One region of the Mesorhizobium sp. M7A.F.Ca.US.010.02.1.1 genome, then DNA from elsewhere that is predicted to be linked to it. Evidence: predicted binding sites of a transcription regulator. Region 1 holds the regulator's gene; each other region holds the start of a gene.
What was found. The regulator PhoB, encoded in region 1, activates phosphate uptake and scavenging genes when phosphate is short. The targets are predictions, from matches to a motif close to TGTCATNNANCTGTCAT.
Positions count from the first base shown of each region.

Region 2: EOA19_RS30350 (LTA synthase family protein) is a predicted target of PhoB. The motif match lies at 2,556-2,572, and genes of this name have one in related genera.
Region 3: EOA19_RS10405 (esterase-like activity of phytase family protein) is a predicted target of PhoB. The motif match lies at 2,154-2,170, and genes of this name have one in related genera.

Region 1 covers NZ_RZRV01000029.1:13,675-17,878, forward strand. The annotation lists gene pstA (phosphate ABC transporter permease PstA) at 1-735, shown strand, start outside; gene pstB (phosphate ABC transporter ATP-binding protein PstB) at 753-1,571, shown strand; gene phoU (phosphate signaling complex protein PhoU) at 1,598-2,305, shown strand; gene phoB (phosphate regulon transcriptional regulator PhoB) at 2,322-3,011, shown strand; partial or broken gene EOA19_RS24375 (family 16 glycosylhydrolase) at 3,548-4,204, shown strand, end outside.
Region 2 covers NZ_RZRV01000047.1:35,677-39,880, forward strand. The annotation lists gene EOA19_RS30330 (acyl carrier protein) at 1-123, opposite strand, end outside; gene fabG (3-oxoacyl-[acyl-carrier-protein] reductase) at 334-1,071, opposite strand; gene EOA19_RS30340 (ribbon-helix-helix protein, CopG family) at 1,102-1,326, opposite strand; gene fabD (ACP S-malonyltransferase) at 1,392-2,333, opposite strand; gene EOA19_RS30350 (LTA synthase family protein) at 2,611-4,204, shown strand, end outside.
Region 3 covers NZ_RZRV01000007.1:209,655-213,858, forward strand. The annotation lists gene EOA19_RS10400 (MATE family efflux transporter) at 1-403, opposite strand, end outside; gene EOA19_RS10405 (esterase-like activity of phytase family protein) at 586-2,064, opposite strand; gene EOA19_RS10410 (FAD-dependent oxidoreductase) at 2,283-4,204, shown strand, end outside.

The sequences.
Region 1 (4,204 bases):
GCCGAGCACTTCAACAGCGGTCTGTTCACCTACGGCGCCTCCAGCCGCCCGGAAACCTCGGGCATGGGCGTGGCGATCATCGGCTCCTTTTATATGATGGTGATCGTGTTGCTCCTGGCGCTGCCGATCGGCGTCGCCGCCTCCATCTATCTGGAGGAGTTCGCCAAGAAGAACCGTTTCACCGACCTTATCGAGGTCAACATCAACAATCTGGCCGCGGTGCCGTCAATCGTCTTCGGCTTGCTCGGCCTCGCGGTGTTCATCAATTTCCTGGGCATGCCGCGCTCCGCCGCTTTCGTCGGCGGCCTGGTGCTGACACTGATGACGCTGCCGACGATCATCATCGCGACGCGCGCCGCACTTGCCGCGGTGCCGCCGTCGATCCGCTCGGCGGCTCTCGGTCTTGGCGCCTCCAAGATGCAGATGGTGTTCCAGCACATCCTGCCGCTTGCCGCGCCCGGCATCCTCACCGGCACCATCATCGGTCTAGCGCGTGCGCTCGGCGAAACCGCGCCTCTGCTGCTGATCGGCATGGTCGCCTTCGTCGCCGATCCACCGACGACGCCTTTCGATCCGGCCACCGCGCTGCCGGTGCAGATCTATATGTGGGCGAACGAGGCCGAACGCGCCTTCGTCGAGCGTATGTCCGGCGCCATCATCATCCTGCTCGTCTTCCTCATGGCCATGAACATCACCGCGATCGTGCTTCGGCGTCGGTTCGAGCGGCGCTGGTAGAAAAAAGGCATCTTGGTATGAACATCATGACCGAACAGTCCCTTGAAAACGCAGTGGGCGACAAGATGAAGTCGAACGAAGTGATCAAAATGCGCGGCGACAAGGTCGGCGTGTTCTATGGCGAGAAGCAGGCGCTGTTCGACGTCGATCTCGACGTCCGCCTGAACCAGGTGACGGCGCTGATTGGCCCCTCCGGCTGCGGCAAGTCCACCTTCCTGCGCTGCCTCAACCGCATGAACGACACCATCGATTCAGCACGGGTAACCGGCAAGATAACGCTCGACGAAGAAGACATCTACGACAAGAACATCGATGTCGTCGAACTCAGGGCGCGCGTCGGCATGGTGTTCCAGAAACCCAATCCGTTCCCCAAATCGATCTACGAGAACGTTGCCTATGGTCCGCGCATCCACGGATTGGCCAAGCGCAAGGCCGACATGGATCAGATCGTAGAGTCGAGCCTGAAGAAGGCGGCGATCTGGAACGAGGTCAAGGACCGTTTGCAAGAACCTGGCACGGGTCTTTCCGGTGGCCAGCAGCAGCGTCTGTGCATTGCACGCGCCATCGCCGTGTCACCCGAGGTGATCCTGATGGACGAACCGTGTTCGGCGCTCGACCCGATCGCCACTGCTCGCGTCGAGGAACTGATCGACGAACTGCGTCAGAACTATACGATCGTCATCGTCACCCATTCGATGCAGCAGGCAGCACGCGTGTCGCAGCGCACCGCGATGTTCCATCTAGGCTATCTGGTCGAGGAGGGCGCCACCGACAAGATGTTCACCACCCCCGACGACAAACGCACCCAGGACTACATCACCGGCCGGTTCGGCTGAGCTCAGGCATACGAGGGACGAAGATCATGGGTGAACATACCGTCGCATCTTTCGATGAGGATCTGGAGCAGATCAGCCAGCTGATCCGCGACATGGGCGATCTCGCCCGCTCGATGGTCAGTGGCTCGACCAGGGCTTTGCTCAATTCGGACAATGCGCTGGCGCAGCGCGTGGTTTCCGATGATGCCATCATGGATGCACGCCAGCGCGAGCTGGACGATCGCGCCATCACGCTGATCGCCAAGCGCCAGCCAATGGCCAACGATCTGCGTGCGGTGGTCGGTTCGATCCGCATGGCCGGCGACCTTGAGCGCATCGGCGACCTTGCCAAGAACATCGCCAAGCGCGTCGGCACTGTCGGGCTGAGTGTCACGCCGCACGACCTTTCGCATTCGATCGACGCGATGGCGCAACTGGTGCTGATCCAGGTGCAGGGGGTCGTCGACGAGTATGCCGCCGCTGACGCGGCAGCGCTTGCCACGCTCAGAAACAATGACGAACGCATCGACGTCAAATACACCTCGGTGTTCCGCGAGCTGCTGACCTACATGATGGAAGATCCCCGCAACATCACGGCGTGCACGCACTTGTTGTTCTGCGCCAAGAACCTCGAGCGGATCGGCGATCACGTGACCAACATCGCCGAAAATGCCTATTATGTTTTGACCGGCACGCAGTTGCCAGCCAATCGTCCGAAGCAGGACGAGACGGCAATGTCCGCGCCAGCGGCATAACAGGGGTGACCAGCCGATGATCGCACCACGCATCATGGTGGTGGAGGATGAGGAGCCGCTAGGCGTGCTGCTCCGCTACAATCTTGAATCCGAAGGTTACCAGGTCGAGGTGGTGACGCGCGGCGACGAGGCCGAGATCCGGCTGCAGGAGAACGTTCCCGACCTTCTCGTGCTCGACTGGATGGTGCCGGCGGTTTCCGGCATCGAACTCTGCCGCCGGCTAAGAATGCGCCCAGAGACCGAGCGGCTGCCGATCATCATGCTGACCGCGCGCGGCGAGGAAAGCGACCGCGTGCGCGGCCTCTCGACCGGCGCCGACGACTATCTGGTCAAGCCGTTCTCGACGCCGGAGTTCATGGCCAGGGTCAAGGCGCTGTTGCGCCGCGCCAAGCCGGAAGTGCTGTCCAGCGTGCTAAAGGTCGGCGACATCTTGCTCGATCGTGAATCGCACCGGGTCTATCGTAAGAAGAGCGAGATCCGGCTCGGACCGACCGAGTTCCGCCTGCTCGAATTCATGATGCGCCATCCAGGCCGCGTGTTCTCGCGCAGCCAGTTGCTCGACAATGTCTGGGGCGAAACGATCTACATTGACGAGCGCACGGTCGACGTACATGTCGGGCGGCTGCGCAAGGCGGTCAACAACGGCCGCATGCCTGATGTCATCCGCACGATCCGTGGGGCGGGCTACGCGATCAGGGAAGACTAGGTGGCTGTTCCGTCCCGATAGATCGGGAAAACTCGATTAGCACGCGGTCGCCAACAGCCGGTGGAATGTTGCACTCGTCTCATCGATGGGGAGCGAGCACGTGACGACAGGAGCGGTCATCCTCATCAGGTTTCGAATGACTGCATTTGGACCAAAGCGACAGGCAGCTTCTGGCGTTCCTCGATCTCCCAAACTCTCTATTGGGCCCCGGCTGGCCGCAGGAACCACGGCGAATTACTTGGTACGTCGCCATCTTGCCCGCAGGCTCCGACCAGAAAGCCACGCAAGAATGACTTTGAGTTAATTTAGATATACGTTCGTCGGATGACGCGCATTCTGCAGAAATATACAATTTTAATAAATTACTTCAAATTATTGCGAGTCCTCTCCTCTTTATTCATCGCTTGTCCGTCGATTGTTCAATGCGATCTCGGATCTAATGACGATTCCGTGGAACGATCTCGTTCTTTGCAGCGTTGCTTGGAAGCGGTCGCGGGACCTTTGACCAGGTCGGACACCATGAGGAAGGATTTCTGATGAGCACGGTCTTAAACGCCAAGGGCATCCCTCTTGCCTACACCGGCGCTTCCACTCATTGGTTCTCGGCCACCGGGTCTGGACCGGAACTGCATGGCACCTCCGGCAACGACTCCTTCTGGGGAGACACCGGCGTCACTGTCACGATCTACGGTGGCGCCGGCGACGACTACTATCATCTCTATTCCACCAACAATAAGGTGGTCGAGGATCCTGGGGCAGGGATCGACACGATCGACACATGGATGAGCTACAAGCTCCCCGACAATTTCGAGAACCTCGTCGTTACCGGCACCAACCGATTTGCGTTCGGAAATGCGGTGGACAACATCATCAAGGGCGGGTCGGGTCACCAGACGCTGGATGGCGGCAAGGGAAATGATGTCCTGATCGGCGGCGATGGCGCCGATACTTTCGCCATCTCCAAAGGTAATGGAAGCGATCTTATCTTCGACTTCGGTGCGACCGATGCGGTCCGGCTTGACGGCTACGACTTCACTTCGTTCGATGCCGTCCGTTCACAGATGGTCCAGGTGGAATCGAACGTGATGCTGAACCTCGGATCCGACGAGATCCTGGTGTTCAAGAATACGACCATCGACAAGCTGCAGCCCACCCAGTTCGAACTTCCGATCGACAAGTCCGCAATGACGCTG
Region 2 (4,204 bases), on a different contig from region 1:
GACCGTGTCGAGGCTGTCGGCGCCCAGATCATCGATGAAGCTCGCCTGCTCCGTCACTTTGTCGGCATCGACGCCAAGGTGCTCGATGACGATCTTCTTGACGCGCTCTGCGGTGTCACTCATTTGGGCATCCTCGTCTTTTGTTTGTCTGTCTTCGTTAGCGGGCAGAATGCCGCTAATCAAGCTGAAAGATGGTCCTGCCGGAAACGCAACGACTACGGACCGGTTTTTGCCCGAACCGCCGGGTTGCGGGCCGCATTACACGAAAAATAGCTGAGGTCCAAGCCGAAATGGTCTCTTTTCACAACCCGCCGGCGTTGCTGCCGAACCTCGTCAGATCATCGCCATGCCGCCATTCACGTGGATGGTCTGGCCGGTGACGTAGGCGGCTTCGTTGGAGGCGAGATAAGCGACGGCGGACGCGACTTCAACGCTGGTGCCCATGCGCCGCGTCGGGATCGCCGCCATGATCGCCTCTTTCTGCTTGTCGTTGAGCTTGTCGGTCATCGCCGATTCGATGAAGCCCGGGGCGACGCAGTTGACGGTAATGTTGCGGGTGGCGATCTCCTGTGCCAGCGATTTGGAAAAGCCGATCATGCCGGCCTTTGAGGCGCAATAATTGGTCTGGCCGGGATTGCCGGTGACGCCGACCACCGAGGTGATGTTGATGATGCGGCCATGGCGGCGGCGCATCATCGGATGGGTGAGTTCGCGGGTCAGCCTGAACACGGCGGTCAGGTTGACTTCGAGCACGGTGTCCCAGTCGGCATCCGACATGCGCACGAACAGCCCGTCCTTGGTGATGCCGGCATTGTTGACCAGGATGTCGACGCCTTCGAGATCGGCCTCGGCTTTCTGGCCGAGCGCCTTGACCTCGTCACGGTTCGACAGGTTGGCCGGGAACAGCTTGACCCGGTCGCCAAGCTCGCTAGCCAGCGCTTCCAGTTTCTCGACGCGGGTGCCATGCAGGCCGACGATCGCGCCCTGCGCATGCAGCATCCTGGCGATCGCCTCGCCGATGCCTCCCGATGCGCCGGTGACGAGCGCCTTGCGGCCAGTCAATTCGAACATGTCTTTTCCTTCTCTCAAACCGGATAACGGTTATCTGTAGACATCACTGCCCCAGAAGTCGTCGCCTTTCATAATACCTTCCTCGCCGCTCCTGATCCGTGCCAGCACCTCGGCGGCAAGGTAGTAGTCTTCTACGTCCTCAAGGCCGCGCTCAATGAACTCACGCATATGATAGGCTCTGCTGCGCCCAGTCTTGGACGCGAGAGCATCCAGGCGCAGCCTGATCTCAGGAGAAAGACGGATCGATGTGGACATGCCCCACCTTAGTTGCGATGCACGTATTCATGTGGCCGCGCATCAGCGAATTCAAGTCAAGCCGTTCAACCAAGCGCCGCTAACGCCCCCTCGACCTCAGCCGCGGTGCCGATCGACGCGGTGGTGATATCGCGGTTGATGCGCCGTGCCAGGCCCGAAAGCACCTTGCCCGCACCGATTTCGTAAAGCGTGGTGATGCCGTTCGCGCCGAACCACTCCACCGTCTCGCGCCAACGCACGCGGCCGGTTATCTGCTCGACAAGGCGGCGGGCGATCTCGTCCGGATCGCTGGTCGGGCTAACCGTGACATTGGATAGGACGGGAACCACCGGCGAATTCTTTGTCACGCCGGCCAGGGCTTCCCGCATGACGTCGGCCGCGGGCGCCATCAGCGCGGAGTGGAAAGGCGCGGAGACCTGCAGCATCAGCGCACGCTTGGCGCCCTTTTCCGTGCACAGTTTCGCCCCCAGTTCGACCGCGGCCTTGGCTCCGGAAATAACCAGCTGACCGCCGCCATTGTCGTTGGCGATCTGACAGACCGACCCTTTGGATGCCTCGGTGCAGGCTGCTTCGACATCGGCCTGTTCCAATCCGATGATCGCCGCCATGGCGCCCTCGCCGGCCGGCACCGCCGCCTGCATGGCATTGCCGCGTATGCGCAGCAACCGGGCGGCATCGGCAACCGAAACGAAGCCAGCAGCGGCCAACGCCGAATATTCGCCCAGCGAATGACCGGCGACATAGGTGACCTTGCCTTTCAGCGAGAAGCCGCGCGATTCCAGCGCCCGGATCACGGCCAGGGACACCGCCATCAGTGCCGGCTGCGCGTTTGCGGTCAGCGTCAACGCCTCTTCCGGCCCTTCCCAGATCAGCTTCGACAAGTTCTCACCAAGTGCGTCGTCGACTTCCTGGAAGACCCTGCGCGCTTCGGGGAAGGCGTCGGCGAGATCCTTGCCCATGCCGACCGCCTGGCTGCCTTGTCCGGGAAAGGTGAATGCGACGGCCATGCGAGGGCTCCCAAGGGCTGGTTTTGCTTGCCTGATAGACGAGTTTTTCTTGCCTGTGAGGCATGGCGGGGCGCCAAGTCAAGCCCGGTTTGACCCTGCCCGACGGCCGCCTCATCCGCCGAGTGCCTGTTCCGAAAGGCTTTTTGGCGATCACTCCTGATGAAAACCGCTCACGATTCGTTTGCTGGCTCTTCTTATTTTGGCCACAGGCGCTAGCTTTGCGTGACAATTCCATGACAATCGAGTGACGTGTTTGTCGCTGGGTGGGGAAGTTTAAGTGGCAAAGAGTTACAAACGCGCCGGCAAGCCCGCGCCACAGTTCCTGGAAGACGACCCCTCCACCGGCTATCTGCCGGGCAGGAGATGGCCGGTCGTGCGCTATGGGCTTGTCAGCCTGGCGATCGCGGCTGTCCTGGTGTTTGCGATCGAACTGATCGTGCGCGGCGATTTTGCTGGCACCGTCTCCTTCTTCCTGCAGCCGCTGAAGCCCGGCTGGACCACCATCGTCGTCTTCGCGCTGATCCTGATCGGCCTCGATGCGGTGCTCGGCCGCAGCCATCAGAGCCTGATGATCGTCGCGCCGCTGACGCTATCCCTTGCCTTCGTCGGCCACCAGAAGTCGCATTATCTCGGCGATCCGCTCTATCCCACCGATTTCCTCTATGCCCGCCAGATCTTCGCGCTGCTGCCGCTTTTGGTGCGCGACCGGCCGATAACCGCGCTCGCCATGGTCGTCGGCATCGTCGCCGGCCTGTCGCTGCTCGTCTACGGCTGGCGGCTGTGGCGCCGCAAGGTTCCCGCGCTCAGCCGCAAGGGCCGCCTTGCCCGGCTGACGCTGGCCGTGCCGCTGCTCGCCTTCTTCGTTTCGATCATGGACTACGCCACCTTCTCCTGGACCAGGGATCGGCTGCAGATCATCCCGATCATGTGGGACCAGAAGGAAAACTATGCCTCCAACGGCTTTGCGCTGGCTTTTGCGCTCAATGTGCCGATGGCGCATGTCTCGGCGCCGCCGGGCTATTCCGACAAGGCGATCGCAGCGATAGCCAGGCCCGGTGTGACCGCCTCGGTGCCGGCCGAGAAGCCGGACATCATCATCGTCATGAGCGAATCCTTCTGGGATCCGACCAGGTTGCCTGGCGTCACCATCACGCCAGATCCAATCCCCAATGTGCGGGCGCTGCGCTCGGGCTCGATGTTCTCGCCGGAGTTCGGCGGCATGACCGCCAATATCGAGTTCGAGGCGCTGACCGGCTTCTCCAACGCGTTCCTGCCGGCAGGCAGCATCCCCTATCAGCAATATGTGCGCACGCCGACGCCTTCGCTCGCGACCTTCCTGAAGAGCCAGGGTTACCGGGCGCGCGCCATCCATCCCGGTACCAACTGGTTCTGGAACCGTGGCGCGGTCTATGCCGATTTCGGCTTCAACGATTTCAAGTCGGAAGAGACGCTGCCGCCAATGCAAAAACGCGGGCCACTGGCATCGGATGCCGCGATGACCGACGAGATCATCAGCGAGGCTGACGCCAGCGATGAGCCGGTGTTCTTCTTTGCGGTCAGCCTGCAGAACCACGGTCCCTACGAGCCGAACCGCTATTACAATCCGACGCACACGGTGCAGGCGCCAATCAGCCAGTGGGCGCGCGAATCGCTGCTCAGTTACGCCGAGGGCTCAGCCGATGCCGATCGCGGTCTCGAACGCCTCGTCGAATGGGCCAAGAAACGCTCCCGCCCCACCGTGATCGCCTTCTTCGGCGACCATCTGCCGCCGCTGGGGCCGGTCTACGTCGAAACCGGCTTCCTCAAGGACAATGTCGCGCCGCGCAAGGAAGCGTCGCCCGAGGCCGCCCTCGAACACCACGAGACGCCGC
Region 3 (4,204 bases), on a different contig from region 1:
GCGGCAAGGCATCGGCCGGTGTGCCGAGCGTGTTGAGAATGGCGTCGACCCAGATCCAGCCGCAGACCGCGAAGACAACCGAGACGAGGAAGAAGAACGTCGCGCTGGTGCCGACGATGCGGCGCGCCTCGGGCAGGTCGCGGGCACCGACCGACTGGGCCACCAGGATGGTGGCCGCCATGCCGATGCCGAACACAGTGCCGAGGATCAGGAACAGGACGAGGTTGGCGTTGGAGGTGGCGGTCAGCGCCGATTCGCCGAGGAAACGGCCGACCCAGACGGCGTTGATCGAACCGTTGAGCGACTGCAGCACGTTGGAGCCGAGCACCGGCAGGGCGAACAGCAGAAGCGTGCGCGGGATCGGGCCGCTGGTCAGGTCGCCGGTGCCCCGGCGCGCGGGCATTTTTTCGTCCATGGCGGGCAGCTCGGCGGATGGTGATTTGGATCCAGTCCACGATGATATCGCAGGCGGGACCGAGATGCACCCTTGCGAACGCGCCGCACGGTTGAAAGGCCGCTGCCCCGTTCATGCCCAGCCGCGAGCCCCAGCGGACGCGCCAAGCGCGCCCGCCCGGGCAGTGGTGGTTACTTCTTGGCCAGACCCGGCAGCGTGACCTGATAGACCAGGAACATGGTGTCGACATTGGCGCCGTCTTCGGCCTTGTAGGGCGCGCCGACCTGAAAACCGTCCTGGGCGAGGAAGTCGTTGTCGTTGGCGACGAACAGGAAGTAGTCGTCGGGCAGCTTCGGATCCAGAACGCTGACCACTGACATCGCCTCCCACTTCTCGGACAGGTTATCCTGGTCGTTGGGCGCGCCATTGTGCAGGCCGAAGCGGCCGAGCTCGGCACTGTCGTTGATGTCGATGAATGGCGTCAGCTTGGCCGGTGTCACCGATGGGTCGACGACGCCCTTGGGGGCGACCGGCTTGTCAGCGGCGTCGAAGGCGCCGCCGGCGATGTCGGTCGCGGTGGATAGGTCGACGACGTTGACCTGGCGATAGAGCGAGGTGTGGCCCTTCAGCCCCTGGCCGTTGCCGCTGTCGCGCGCCAGCATCAGGAAGGTCTGATCCGACAGTGCCACGATCTCGCTCTGCGCGGCGACCTTGGTCTTGCCCTTGGCATCCTTGAACACCGGCAGCGGCACGACATACTCATGCGCCAGCTTGAGATGGCCGAGGTCGGATGCGTCGTAGACCAGGGCGCGGGTGTTCTGGCGCGTGGCGGGCGAATCGCCGCCGTCCTGCCGGGGCGCCGACTGCAGCACGGCGATCAGGAACTTGCCGTCTGGCGTCATTGCCATGCCTTCGAGGCCTTGGTTGTTCTGGCGGCCGGTTTCGGGATCCTTCGGATCGGGCTCGGCGGCACCGGGTCCCGGATTGTCCGAGGCGAAGTTCGGCGTGCCGTGGCGCATCGGCACGAGGGCGGCCGGTGGCTGGGTTGCCGACAGCAGATGCCCGTCGGCGGAAAACCGATAGATGTTCGGGCCGTATTCGTCGGAGATGAACATCGAACCGTCGGGCAGCCGCACGATCGCCTCGTTGTCGAGCGCCAGCTTGCCATTGTCGGCTTGCGGCAGGATCGGCATGTCGCCGCTTGCCGCGCGCACGCCGTTGAGCGGGTCGAGGCCGGTGGCATCAGCGCCCTTGTCGTCGGTGAGCAGCATGGTGTCGGCGAGCGTCGCCTTGACGCCCGTCTGCTCCTGGCCGGCAGCGGGTGCGGCACCCAATGCGGTCGGCATGAATTCTATGCCGATGGTGTTGAGGCGCGGCCGGTAGTCGGTGGTGCCGACGACATTGTAGCCGCGGTCGGGCAGCAGCCAGAGCGAACCCTTGTAACCATCGGCGCCGTGCGTCCAGCCTGATGTGTCGATCGCCATGCCGGAGCCCGAGCCGAAGGTCTCGCCGAACTTGTCGCGCTGAGCGGCCGGGATGCGGCCGACACCGACCAGCCCCTTGTTGACGAGGCCGCCGACGGTCGCGGTGCTGTCGGCGAGCGCCGGCGTCAAGGCGGTGAACAAGGCCAGCGCGACGCCGAGCGACGCGGTTCGGTACAGGTGTTTCATGGATAATCCTCTTTGTGACGGATGTGCCGCGAGGCGCGACATCGATGATGCCGCGCAGGCCTCCCCGAAACGCGGTCTACGGCGCGAACATGATGCTTACGTGACAGCGCGCGGTGCATGCCGGCGGTCGACGAAAAACGATGCGCGCGCGCGGCACTAGACACTTATGTCCAGTGAATATATGCTCCAGCCTTCGGACTAACCGTGGAGGGGAAGCCTTGAAGTCGCACTACCGCGCAGTCGTCATCGGAGGTGGCGTGGTTGGAGCCTCGGTGCTCTATCACCTGACGCGGTTCGGCTGGAGGGATGTGGCGCTGATCGAGCGCGCCGAACTGACGGCCGGTTCGACGTGGCACGCGGCGGCAGGCTTCCATTCGCTCAACGCGGATCCCAACGTGGCGGCGCTGCAGGACTACACCATCAATCTCTACCGGGAGATCGAGGCCGAATCCGGCTGGGATATCGGCCTGCACATGAAGGGCGGCGTCAACATCGCCAGCGATCCCGCGCGCTGGGAGTGGCTGAAATCGGCCTGGGCGGTGTTCCAGTCGGTCGGCATCGAGACCGCTAGGTTGGTAACGCCCGATGAGATCAAGACGATCTGCCCGATCGTCGACGTCACCGGTGTGCTTGGCGGGCTGCATGATTCCAACGAAGGCCATCTCGACCCGTACGGCACGACGCATGCCTATGCGGGTGCTGCGAAGAAGCGCGGCGCCGACATCATCCTGCGCAACCGGGTCGTCGAGTTGAAGCCGCGCGCCGACGGTCGCTGGGATGTCATCACGGAGCAGGGCACCATCATCGCCGAGCATGTCGTCAATGCCGGCGGGCTGTGGGCAAAGCAGCTCGGCCGCATGGCCGGCGTCGACCTGCCGGTGACGCCGATGGAGCACCATTATTTCATCACTGAGGACATTCCCGAGATCGCGGCGCTGGACAGGGAAATCGGCATCGCCGTCGATCTCGATGGCTTTTCGTATCTCCGGCAGGAGCGCAAGGGCGTGCTGCTGGGCGTTTACGAGCAGAATCCGAAGCACTGGAACATGGATGGTGCGCCATGGGACTACGGCATCGAGCTGATCCCGGAAGACATCGATCGCATCAGCCCGGAACTCGCCAAGGCGCATGAGCGCTTCCCTTGCCTGGCGACTGCCGGCATCCGCAAATGGGTCAACGGTGCCTTCACCTTCACCCCGGACGGCAATCCGATTGTCGGGCCGGTGCGGGGGCTGAAGAATTACTGGGTCGCCTGCGGCGTCATGGCCGGTTTCAGCCAGGGCGGCGGCGTCGGCAAGTCGCTGGCCGAATGGATGATTTACGGCGAACCGCAGGCCGACATTTTTGGCATGGACATCGCCCGCTACGGCGCCTTCGCCGCCAACCGGGAATATCTCAAGCAGACCACGCGCCAGTTCTATTCGCGCCGCTTCGTCATGACCTTTCCCAATGAACGGCTGCCCGCCGGCCGGCCGCTGAAACGCCCCGGCGCCTATGACGGCATGACGGCCGCGGGATGCGAATGGACGGCTTCCTGGGGGTTGGAAATCCCGGCCTATTTCGCGCCGATGGGATTTGCCGAGAACACGACGCTGCGGCGCTCCAACGCCTTCGACATCGTCGGCGACGAGGCGCTGCAGGTGCGGCGCGCCGCCGGTCTCGTCGATATCTCGGCCTATTCGCGCTATGCGGTGGCGGGGCCAGGTGCGGAAGCCTGGCTCGACCGGCTGCTCGCCTGCAAGCTGCCGAAACCCGGACGGGCCGGCCTGGCGCCAATGCTCGGTCTTGACGGACGGCTGAAGGGCGACCTCACCGTCTTCAACTGGGGCGGCGGCAGCTATTGGCTGATGGGCTCCTACTATCTCCGGGAATTCCACATGCGCTGGTTCGAGAGCCATGCGGCTGAAGGCGTCACCGTCGCCGACCTGTCCGACACGATGAGCGGCTTTCTGCTGACCGGGCCGAACGCGCGCAAAATACTGGAGCGAACGACGCATCAGGATGTTTCCGGCGCAGCGCTGCCGTTCATGGCCTGCGGCGCATTTGATATCGGCATGGTGCAGGCACGTGTTGCGCGGCTGTCGATATCAGGCGAACTCGGCTTCGAAATCAGTTGCCCCGTGACCATGCATGCCACTCT